2 regions of the Aminomonas paucivorans DSM 12260 genome follow, and region 2 is predicted to be linked to the other one. Evidence: riboswitches for the same ligand, from Rfam matches in the RefSeq annotation. Region 2 holds a riboswitch; the other holds the start of a gene.
What was found. Region 2 has a riboswitch for cobalamin ahead of APAU_RS00795 (precorrin-8X methylmutase). Riboswitches for the same ligand answer to the same signal wherever they lie in the genome.
Positions count from the first base shown of each region.

Region 1: it holds a riboswitch for cobalamin, as region 2 does, so the genes downstream of both, APAU_RS00190 (aconitate hydratase) here and APAU_RS00795 (precorrin-8X methylmutase) in region 2, are expected to answer to the same signal.

Region 1 is NZ_CM001022.1:32,323-38,145, reverse strand. Features, by position in the region: gene APAU_RS00190 (aconitate hydratase) at 161-2,098, opposite strand; cobalamin riboswitch at 2,268-2,432, opposite strand; gene APAU_RS00185 (DUF1848 domain-containing protein) at 2,667-3,611, opposite strand; gene APAU_RS00180 (hypothetical protein) at 3,589-4,329, opposite strand; gene APAU_RS00175 (PH domain-containing protein) at 4,500-4,964, opposite strand; gene APAU_RS00170 (hypothetical protein) at 4,977-5,741, opposite strand; gene APAU_RS00165 (hypothetical protein) at 5,773-5,823, opposite strand, start outside.
Region 2 is NZ_CM001022.1:181,228-187,050, reverse strand. Features, by position in the region: gene APAU_RS00820 (ABC transporter substrate-binding protein) at 1-542, opposite strand, end outside; gene APAU_RS00815 (threonine ammonia-lyase) at 667-1,644, opposite strand; gene APAU_RS12340 (Fur family transcriptional regulator) at 1,795-2,298, shown strand; gene APAU_RS00805 (metal ABC transporter solute-binding protein, Zn/Mn family) at 2,298-3,167, shown strand; gene APAU_RS00800 (ZIP family metal transporter) at 3,230-4,036, shown strand; cobalamin riboswitch at 4,076-4,197, shown strand; gene APAU_RS00795 (precorrin-8X methylmutase) at 4,332-4,967, shown strand; gene APAU_RS00790 (sirohydrochlorin cobaltochelatase) at 5,075-5,823, shown strand, end outside.

The DNA.
Region 1 (5,823 bases), 150 kb from region 2:
GTGCGCAGGTGCTCGTGACGCCGGTGCTCTATCCAAAAGGAGAACCTCCGGGGAACGGTGGAGGCGGAGGCGTGTCGCAAAACTACGGAGCCGGTGTTTCAACCCAGGGCAAGGTCAACCCGGTGTCCCGCAGGTGTTCCCCGAAGGCCAAACGGAAACGCTATTTTTTGCGGCCCTTCACCCAGTTCAGACGGCCCCCCGCGGCGATAACCTCCAGGTCCTCCCGGGTCACGGGGGTGTCGCAGGAGATCTCCGCCCCCTTGGTGAGGTTGCGCACCACGAAGGGCCCGCCGGCGGTGATTTTCGACACGTTCAGGGAGAGCTTGTCGTCCCGGTCGATGCGGTCGTAGTCCTCGGGTTTCTGGAACACCAGGGGCAGGATGCCGAAGTTCACCAGGTTCGCCAGGTGGATCCGGGCGAAGCTCTTCACCAGCACCGCCTGCACCCCCAGGTACCGGGGAGCCAGGGCGGCGTGCTCCCGGCTGGAGCCCTGCCCGTAGTTGCTGCCCCCCACCACGAAGCCGCCGCCGGAGGCCAGGGCCCGATCGGGGAAGGTCTCGTCCACCACCTCGAAGACGTGCTTGGAGATGGCGGGGACGTTGGAGCGCAGGGGAAGGATCTTCGCCCCTGCAGGCATGATGTGGTCCGTGGTGATGTCGTCCCCCACCTTCAGGAGCACCGGGCCGTCCAGGGAGGCCCCCAGGGGCTTCATGACGGGCAGGGGGGCGATGTTGGGGCCTCGGCGGATGGTCACCTTGGAGGGATCCGCCGCGGGATGCTGGATCCGCCGGTCGTCCACCTTCAGTGCCGCGGGCTGCTGGAACCGGAAGGACTGGATCCCCAGCTTCTGCGCCAGGTCCCGGGGGTCGATCAGCTCCCCCGCCAGGGCGGAGGCCGCCGCCACCTCGGGGCTCACCAGGTAGACCTTGCCGGTCTTGTGGCCGCAGCGCCCCAGGAAGTTGCGGTTGATGGTGCGCAGGGAGATGCCCTCGGTGGGAGGGGCGAAGCCCATGCCGATACAGGCCCCGCAGCTCACCTCCAGGATGCGGACCCCCGCGGCCACCAGCTTGGAGAAGGCGCCGGAGGCGGAGGACTCCGCCACCACCTGACGGCTCCCCGGGGAGATCCCCGCGTCCACGTTGGGGTGCACGATCCGGCCGTCCAGGATGTTGGCCACCGCTTCGATATCCCGCAGGGAGGAGTTGGTGCAGGAGCCGAACATCACCTGGTCCACCTTCAGCCCCGCGATCTCCCGCACCTTCACCACCCGGTCGGGCTGGGAGGGCTGGGCCACCAGGGGCTCCAGGGAGGACAGGTCGATGTCGATGACCTCGTCGTAGACCGCGTCGGGGTCCGCCGCCAGGGGGACCCACTGGTCCTCCCGGCCCTGGGCCACGAACCACTGCCGGGTGACCTCGTCGCTGGGGAAGACGGAGGAGGTGGCGCCCGTCTCGGCGCCCATGTTGGTGATGGTGGCCCGGTCGGGCACGGAGAGGGTGGCGACGCCGGGACCGGCGTACTCCAGCACCTTGCCCACCCCGCCCTTGACGCCGATGCGCCGCAGCACCTCCAGGATCACGTCCTTGGCGGACACGAAGGGCTGGAGGGTCCCGGTGAGGTGCACCTTCACCACCCGGGGCACCGCCACGGGGAAAGGCTCTCCTGCCATGGCCAGAGCCACGTCCAGGCCGCCGGCTCCGATGGCCAGCATGCCCACGCCGCTGGAGGTGGGGGTGTGGGAATCGCTGCCCAGCAGGGTCTTGCCGGGGCGGGCGAAGCGCTCCACGTGGAGCTGGTGGCAGATGCCGTTGCCCGGGGGGGAGTAGAGGATGCCGTACTTCGCCGCCACGTCCTGCAGGTACCGGTGGTCGTCGGGGTTGCGGAAGTCCCCCTGGATCATGTTGTGGTCCACGTAGCTCACCGACAGCTCCGTGCGCACCCGGTCCACCCCGATGGCTTCGAACTCCAGGTAGGCCATGGTCCCCGTGGCGTCCTGGGTCAGGGTCTGGTCGATCTTCAGGCCGATCCGCTCGCCCTTGACCAGCTTCCCTTCCACCAGATGGGCCGAGAGGATCTTCTCTGTCACCGTCTGCCCCATGCTCCTCACTCCTTCTACGGCCGAGCCGGCCGGTTTTCGGGTACAAAAAGGGGACCTTCCCCCGATGCGGAAGATCCCCTCTGGAAACCAAGCGGGACGTCTCGTGCACAAAGCGACCCATGCACGGGATGTGCCTTGCCAGACGAGAATCCGACCACCGCAGACTCTTGACTCTCCCTCGCACCGGGCCGGTCTCCTGGCTTCCCTTCTTCCTCCCCTGCTCCTTCCCGGATCGAGGTCCAGTGGATGTCGCGGCAGGTTCGTCAGGGTCACAGTGGCGGGTCCGCTCCGGAGTTTCACCGGTCTTCCCGAGCACCCGAACGAGTTGGATTGCAGGCGGCTGAGCGCCTTGCGTGCCATTCTCGTAAGGCCCCGGTGCTTTGTCAAGCGCGTACTGTCTTTTTCCTACAATTCCGATAGATGGGTCGACCTGAATGCTAATAAAGTCACAAGCCATCGGCTGCATCTTCTCCTTTCTCGAAAGTATTGTCAATGCTGTATTCCCTTTTTCGTATCATTCAAATAGTTGCTTCGCTAAAAGTAACACACCAGATCAACGGGTTTCTTTTTAGCCCTCCCATCCCTTCCCCTGCGCGAATCTTTCCTCCCCTTCCTTCCCCGCCTCCCCCCGGGCAAACCGCCCCAGGGCCCTCTCGGGGGAGGAGAGGGCGTAGCAGTAGGCGCACCCCCCGGGGCAGGTGTCGTAGGCTCCCAGGTCCCGGCTGGGAGCGCAGCGGCAGCCGTGGCGCTGGTTCCGGTCCCGGCCCCGGGACACCGGGACGCCCCAGAGCCGGGCGATGCGCTCCCCGTCGATGCAGGCCCCGGAAGGGATCCCCCAGGGCTCCAGCCCCGCCTCGGCGCAGCTTCGCGCCTCCAGGCCGAAGCCCGCGGCGATCTCCCCCAGGTCTCGGGCCAGGGGCCCCCGGGCCTCCTTCGCCCGCTCCGGGTCCCAGGGTTCCAGGCTCGTCCCCCGAAGGGCCCGAAGCCGGCGCTCCGCCCGGGGGTACCGGTCCAGAAAGCTCAGGGTCACCCCGCCCACCCGGCCCGCCAGGGCGGCGCAGAGGGCGGAGAAGCGGCGGCGGTGCCAGGAGGGGTCGGTGGCGTGGGAGAGGAAAACCGGGTCGTAGCGCCAGAGGGTCCGATCCGAACCGAGGCGATCCCCCAGTGTGCGGAGCAGTCCCAGGGCCCGATGGGGAGGGAGAAGGCGGGGCTCCAGCTCCCGGGGGTAGCCCAGGTGGGTGGCCTGGATCAGGAACCGGTAGCCTCGGGCCTCCAGCCAGGGCAGGCGGGCAAGCAGCGGACCGGGGTTGCGGGTCCACAGAACCAGACAGGTCACCGCCTCCGGGGAAAGGTCGATTCGGGAGACCTGATGGGGGTTGAAGGGGTTGACGGTGAAGGCGAAGCCCGCCTCCAGACGCCGAAAAAGCCAGGGGGCGTAGAAGGCGGGCAGGTCGGTGCGGCGGCTGGCGCTGACGATCCCCGGGGAGACCTCAGGGGACCGGGAACCGTTCATCCTCCACGACCTCGTGAAGCCGCCCTTCCGCCCGATCCCAGGCGTAGGTGCGGGCGTCGTCGGCAATCCGTCCCTTGGTGTCCAGGAAGACCATGCTCTCCATCAGGGCCCGCTCCCGGGGAACCGTCCCCTCCAGGGGGCAGGCCAGGGGAAGGACTCCCACCACCTCGAAGGGCTCGGGCCACCCCTCCGGGGGCTCCACTCCCCGGGCGGAGAGGCTCCGAAGCAGTTCTTCCAGCCCCTGGGGGGCCAGGCGACCGAAGCGGTAGCGGGCATCGGAGGACCGGAAGAAGGGCTCCAGGATGCGGTAGGCCAGCCAGGGAGCCGCCGGATCCGGCAGGGCCGTGGCCAGGGAGGCGGTGAGGATCGCCGCGTCCGCCGCCCCCAGGGAGCGGGGGACCCTCCGGGGAAGCCACCAGCCGTGGACCTCCCCCCAGAGGGCGGGATCTCCGCCGGGGAAGATGCGGTCCACCAGGGCCAAGCCCGCCCCCACGCGGACCCGAAGGTCCTTGGACGTGGTGAGGACCCGCCACAGGGCCTCCTCGGTGCCCGTGTGGGGCTTTTCCGCCAGCAGCTCGATGCGCAGGGCCGCGGCGGCCTCCAGACCCAGCTCCCGCTTGGATCCTGCCTGGAAAGGTCCCGCCCAGGCTTCGCCCCCCAGGAAGCAGAGGACCCCGAGGGCCAGGGCCAGAAGGGCCGGATGGTTGCCTTTTTGCATCTTCGACACCTCCTTGTTGATGGGTCATCCTTAGACCCTGATGTCTTGTTGTCGCATTCCATCATAGTCCCTACGTTCCGGGAGGACCAGAGAAAAAAAGGGGCCTCCGCGAAGCGGAGGCTCCCCGAAGCGATGCGCCTTTCCCACCCTACCGGAATCTCCGGGATCCCTCAAGCCCTCCCGGAAAGGACGGAAACCCCCAGGGCCGCGGCCAGGTTTCGGGGATCCTCCGTACCCACCACCAGGAGCTTCCCGCCTTCCAGGGTCAGCTCCAGCGCCTCCCCGGGGGCCACGCTCCACCACCAGCCCCCCCGATGGAACTTGATCCCCAGCAGATACCAGGGAATCCGCCCCGGCCGGATGTCCCGGATCGTCTCCAGGGGCACCCTTCGGCGGAGAAGCCCGAAGGCCTGGGAGACCCGCAGGACCCGGTCCTCCACCCGAACCTCCATCCGCCCGAAGGCCCCAAAGGCCGCCCCCAGGATCAGCCCCGTCACCCCCAGGGAGGACCAAAATCCCGAAGGCTCCCCCGTCCCCCGGGCCGCCGCGAGCAGGACCCCCAGCTGCAGGAGCCAGGCGGCCCCGAAGATCCAGAGCAGGAAGCGCCCCCACTGGACCCTCCGGTAGAGGAGCATGGGGCCCCTCCCTCAGGGAAGCAGGGGGAACAGGGGTTCGTTCCCCACCACCCGGTAGATCCGGCCGGTAGGCCGGTCCCAGGCGTAGGCCCCCGCCCCGCCCACGGGACGCCCCATGCCGTCCAGGAAGGTCATGCCCTCGTTCAGGGCCCGACCCACCCGGATGGTCCCGTAGAGGGGGGAGGCCAGGGGCAGGGTTCCCGTCACCTCCAGGACCTGGGGCCAGCCGAAGAGGGGCTCCACCCCCCGGGCGGAGAGGGCGGCCCGCAGCTCCGCCACCGGACCGGGGAGGACCCGACCGAAGAAGTACCGCCCCCGGTCGGACCGGCACAACCCTTCCAGGAGAGACAGGGCCAGCCACGGCCCCCCCGGGTCGGGAAGCTGCGCCGCCAGCACCGCCGTCAGGAGCGCCGCGTCCGCCACCGCCAGGGGCACGGGAATCTGCCCGGGGAGCCACCAGCCCTCCACCTCGTCCCACCGGGCCAGGTCTCCGTCGGGACAGCGGCACTCGATGAGGTACAGCCCCGCCGCCGCCCGGTCCCGAAGGCGTCCGTCCCCCACCAGGGCCTCCCACAGGCACTGGTCGTTCACCCCGAAGGGGACGTACCCCCGAAGCTCCTGCCGGAGCCGTTGCCCCTGGGCGACCCCCTGTTCCCTTCGGACCATCCCGTCGTAGAGCCGGGAGACCTCGTCCCCTCGGGCAGGCAGAGCGGGCAGGAACGCCAGCAGCGCAAGCACCCCGCACAGGGCGGCAAGCCCTCGTCCCCTCTTCCCCATGATCCCCATCCTCTCGAAGAACCTCAAGACCCTAGTCCCGCAGCTTCTCGCGAATCTGGTAGACCCGGCCCGTGAGGCGGTC
Region 2 (5,823 bases):
CCCGTGGCGAACCCCGCAAGCTGGGGCACCCCGTAGACCGGGTTGCTCCGATCCAGGACCGCCACGTACCGGGAGAAGTCCCCCCGCAGGCGGGCCAGGGCTCCTGCCGCCTCCCCCCCGGAGGGTCCGGTGTAGCGGAAGAGCAGGTCTCCGCTTCGAGCCAGGATGGGGGAGTTGGCGGTAGGGGAGATACAGGGAATGCCCCGCCGCTCCAGGAGACCGGAGATGCGCCCCGTGAAGCTGGAGGTGGCCCCTCCGAGGACCACCACCGCCCCGGAGGAACGGATGCGTTCCAAGGCCGCCTCCTCCGGTAGTCCCGTGAGCACCACGGGAACGTATCGATAGGGGACCAGCCGACGGGCCGTCTGGTTGCGGTAGTCCAGCGCCTGGAGCACCGCATGCTGCACCTTGCTCCCCAGTCCGGCACCGCTCCCGGAGCCCTCGAACCACAGGGCCACCACCACGGGGGCGGGGCGAAGGGCCACGGCGATGAAGCCCAGCAGGAGCAACCCGAACAAGGCCAAGAGGATTTTCGGTTTCACGAACCGATCCACCTTCCCCGAAACGAGAGATTGTTGATCCGGCGACAGGACGGGACACCCAGGACGTACGCCTCGGGCAGGGATCGAAAAGGGGAGGCCCCCTTCCGGCGGCCTCCCGGGTCGTTCAGTCTCCTTCCGGATTCAGCAGGGGGACCAGGCGGCGGTCGTCCACGTTGCCTCCGGACACCACCACCCCCACCCGACGCCCCGCCACGTCCAGCCGCTCCGCCAGCAGGGCCGCCACCCCCACGGCGCCGCCCCCCTCCACCACCTGGTGGTGGTGGCGATGCAGCCAGGCCATGGCGCGTCCGATCTCCTCCTCCGTCACCGCCACCAGCCCCGCCAGGCGGGGGCGCAGGAACTCGAAGAGGGGCTGGGACGCCGCCCCGGAGAGGGCGTCCGCCAGGGTGGCCCCTTCCTCCACGGGCACCACCCGACCCCGGCGCCAGGCTTCCTCCCAGCTGGGGTTGGTGGCCGCGTGCACCCCGTAGATCCGAATGCCCGGCCGCAGGGCGCAGGCCGCCGCGGTCACCCCGGAGATGAGACCCCCTCCGCTGATGGGGACCACCAGGTCGTCCAGCTCCGGCTCGTCCTCCAGCATCTCCAGACCCAGGGTTCCCTGCCCCGAGGCCACCAGGAGATCCTCGTAGGCGGAAACATACGTGCAGCCTTCCGTCCGGGCGAAGTCCTTGGCCGCCTCCTCCGCCTCGTCGTACACCGTCCCCACCACCCGGAGGTCCACCCAATCCCCTCCCCGGTAGCGGATGGCCTGCCTCTTCGTCTCCGGGCACCCCCCGGGAACGAAGATCACCGCCCGGACGCGGAACATCGCCGCAGCGGTGGCCACGCCCTGGGCATGGTTTCCCGAAGAGGCGGTCACCACCCCCCGGTCCCGCTCCTCTGCCGTGAGGGCGCAGACCCGGTTCAGGGCCCCGCGGAGCTTGAAGGACCCCGTGAGCTGATGGTTCTCCCACTTGATCAGGACCTCCGCTCCCGTGCGGTCGCTCAGGGGGAAGGACTTCTCCAGGGGGGTGCGGCGGACCCGTCCCTGAAGGAAGCGACGGGCCAGCAGGACGTCGGTGACGGTGGGCGACAGGACCATGGGGTTTCCTCCTTGCGGACGCGACGGGACGACGGGGGATGGTCGCATCCCTTCTTTTCTGCAATCGTAACACAGCCTGGAGATTTCCTCATGGTCGCCCCCACTGGGGGCTACTTGCAAATCTCTCGCAACTGATCTATCCTCCCCCCCATGGAACGCTGCGACCCCCTCACCCTGCTGAAGCAACGGGGGCTGCGGGCCACCCCCCAGAGGGTGGCCCTGCTGTCCTGGATCCTCCTCTCCCCGGGACCCTTCACCGCCGGAGACCTGGAGGCCGCCTGCCCTTCCCTGGGAGCGGACGCCGCCACGGTCTACCGGTTTCTCCACCGCCTGGCCGACGTGGGACTGATCCGGGAGATCCCCTGTCCCGGGGGGGAGGGGACCTTCGGGACGGGGCGGGCCTTCGAGAAGGCCTGCCCCCACAACCCGCCCCACTCTCATTTCTCCTGCCGCCGTTGCGGCGACCTCTTCTGCGTCACCGATCCCCCCCCCGCCGAGGACCCCGCCGTCCGGTCCCTCAAGCGCCGAGGCTTCGTGGTGGAGGGGGCCCTGACCACCCTGACGGGGCTGTGCCCCCGCTGCGCCGCCTCCGGGGGCGACGCGGTCGAACCGATCCCGGAAGCCCCTGTGTCCGAGAGGAGGAACCACCCCTGATGCGTCGTCGTCTCTTCTGCGCCCTCTGCCTGGTCCTGGCCCTGTGCCTTCCCGCCGCGGCAGCCCCCCTTAGGGTTTTCGTCCCCATCCCTCCCCTGAAGTACCTGGCGGAGCGGGTGGGAGGAAACCGGGTGGCCGTGTCCGTGTTGGTGCCCCCGGGGGCGGACCCCCACACCTTCGAACCTCGCCCCCGCCTCATGGCGGAGCTTTCCCGGGCAGCGGGGTGCTTCTCCCTGGGTATGCCCTTCGAGAAAGCCCTTCTGGACCGGGTCGTCCGGACAGCCCCGTCCCTGGCGGTGATCCCGGCGGACCGGGGCATCCTCCGCATCCCCATGGAGGAACACGGCCACGAGGGCGCGGGGGAGGCAGGGACCCGCCCGGAAAACCTGGACCCCCACATCTGGCTTTCCCCCCGCAACGGCCTGAAGATGGTGCGCAACCTCCGGGACGGCCTGATCTCCCTGGACCCTGCCGGGGCGGCGACGTACCGCCGCAACGCCGAGGCCCTGTCCCGGGAGATTCGGGAGCTGGACCGGGACCTCTCGTCTCTCCTGGCCCCCCGCAAGGGCATGACCCTGATGGTGTTCCACCCCGCCTGGGGGTACTTCTGCCGGGACTACGGCCTCCGCCAGGTGGCGGTAGAGGTGGAGGGAAAGGAGCCCAAACCCGCCCAGATGAAGGCCCTCATCGACCGGGGGCGGGAACTGAAGGTCAAGGTGCTCTTCCTGCAGCCCCAGATCTCCGCGAGGAGCGCCGCCACGCTGGCGGAGGCACTGAACGCCCGGGTGGTGAAGGCGGACCCCCTGGCGGAGGACTGGCTGGGGAACCTGCGCCGTCAGGCCCGGATCTTCCGGGAGGCCCTGGACTGACCTTTCCTCGACTCCTCGGGATGGGCTAAACTCCTTTCAGACTCACCCGAGGAGGTGCCGCCGTGTCGAACCTCGTCGATCTTTCCCCTCCCCTCCAGGCCCTGCTGGCGGGGTTGTTCACCTGGGGGGTCACCGCCGCCGGGGCTGCCCTGGTGTTCCTGCGCCGCAACCCCTCCCGCCTGACCCTGGACGTGATGCTGGGGTTCGCGGGGGGAGTGATGCTGGCCGCCAGCTTCTGGTCCCTCCTGGCTCCGGCCATCGAGCTTTCCGAGGAGCTGGGTCTTCCGGGCTGGCTGCCCCCCGCCGCAGGGTTCTCCCTGGGAGCTCTGGCCCTGCGGGGGCTGGACACCCTCCTCCCCCACCTCCACCCCGCTCTGAAGGACGGTTCCCCCGAAGGGCTCCCCACCCACTGGAAGCGCACCACCCTGTTGGTCCTGGCCATCACCCTCCACAACATCCCCGAGGGGCTGGCGGTGGGGGTGGCCTTCGGGGCCGTGGGAAGCCTCGCCTCCGCCTCCCTGGCCGGGGCGGTCGCCCTGGCCCTGGGGATCGGGCTGCAGAACTTCCCCGAGGGGCTGGCGGTCTCCCTGCCCCTGCGCCGGGAGGGGCTGTCCCCGGGGAAATCCTTCCTTTACGGCCAGCTCTCCGCGGTGGTGGAACCCCTCTTCGCCCTGTTGGGGGCCCTGCTGGTGCAGCTGGCCCGTCCCCTGCTGCCCTACGCCCTGGCCTTCGCCGCCGGGGCCATGGTCTTCGTGGTGGTGGAAGAGGTGGTCCCGGAGTCCCAGTCCGCGGGCAACGGGGACCAGGCCACCCTGGGCCTGGTGGCGGGCTTCGTGGTCATGATGGTCCTGGACGTGGCTCTGGGCTGATGGTGGTACAATGCCCGGGAACAGCGCCGCGCGAACGCACGGGAATCCGGTGAGACGCCGGAGCGGCCCCGCCACTGTGACCGGGACGAAACCGCAGAGGAGCCACCGGGGGCACCCCCCGGGAAGGCGCGGGAGTAGGAGGAACGGAAGCCAGGAGACCGGTTCGCGCAAGGTTCGGGAAGGAAGGCCTGCGCGGGCGGGCGCCTCCTGTCGGGAACTTCTTCCCGTCTGGGTGGGGCCGTCGCCGCAAGGCGGCGGCCTCTTTTACTTTCGGCCATGGAAGGGAGACGACGGCATGCCCTTCGCCTACTGCAGGGACCCTCAGTCCATCGAGGAGACCAGCCTGGGGCTCATCCGCTCCGTGCTGGACTCCTACGCCCTGGAACCGCAGCTTCGCCCGGTGGCGGAACGGGTGGTCCACGCGGGGGCGGACTTCTCCCTGGCCTCCCTGCTTCGGAGTTCCCCGGAAGGGGTCCGGCGGGGCGTCGAGGCCCTGCGCCGGGGGGGACCGCTCTTCTGCGACGTGGAGATGGTGCGGTCGGGCCTCTCCCGCCCCCTGACGGAACGCCTCGGCCTGCACCCCCTGGCGGCCATCCACGATCCGGAGGTGCGCCGCCGCAGCGAGGAGGCCCTGGTCACCCGGGCCATGGCGGCGGTGGACCTGGCGGCGGACCAGGGGGTGCGCCTCTACGCCTTCGGCAACGCCCCCACCGCCCTCTTCCGGCTTCTGGAGCGGGCGGAGGCGGGAGCCCCGGTGGACTTCGTCTGCGCCTTCCCCGTGGGCTTCGTGGGGGCGGCGGAGAGCAAGCGGGCCCTGTTGGCCTCGGGCCTGCCCTGCGTGGTCCTCTCGGGTCCCCGGGGGGGGTCGAACCTCTGCGCCGCCGCCTGCAACGCCCTGCTTCGCCTGGCAGGGGAGGCCCCTTCTCCCTAATCCTCCGCCCACCCGCGTACCCGTCCCGCCCCCCGGACCGAAGGCGCCTCGGCCCGGACCCGCTCTTCGGGGCACCCCGCAACCGCATCTGGAAGGAGGCGTCTTCGTTGACCAAGATCCGAACCCTCGCCCCGGTCTGGGCCCTGGCCCTGACCCTGCTTTTCGCCCTGGGAGGTGCCTGCATGGCCTCGTCGTCCAAGGAAACCCCCGCCAAGCCCGCGGTGCTGCTGGTCTCCTTCGGCAGCTCCATGCCCGAGGGACAGGCGGCCATCGCCGCCACCCTGGATTCGGTGAAGCAGGCCTTCCCGGGCACGGAGGTCCGGGTGGCCTACACCTCCCGGATCATCATGCGCAAGCTGGCCAAGCAGGGGCAGATCATCGACGATCCCCTGGTGGCCCTGGCGAAGCTCCACGCCGACGGGTTCACCCATGTGGCCATCCTGTCCACCCACGTGATCCCCGGGGAGGAGTACGAGGACCTGGGGACCATCGTGCGCTGCTTCGACCAACTGGGGCGCGACGAGGGCAAGACGGGCTTCCGGGGCATCGCCCTGAGCCGTCCCCTCCTCTGGTCCGACGAGGACTTCGACCGCCTGGCGGCGGCGCTGAACCGGACCTACGGCAAGCGCCTCCAGGACGGGGCGGTGGTCTTCATGGGCCACGGAACCCCCCATCCCGCCAACGGGGCCTACTCCCGCCTCCAGACGGTGCTGAACCGCATCAGCCCCAAACTGCTGGTGGGCACCGTGGAGGGCACCCCCTCCTTCGACGACCTGGTCGCCCGCCTCCAGGCCCTGGGGGTCCGGCGGGTCACCCTGGTGCCCGCCATGCTGGTGGCGGGGGACCACGCCCACAA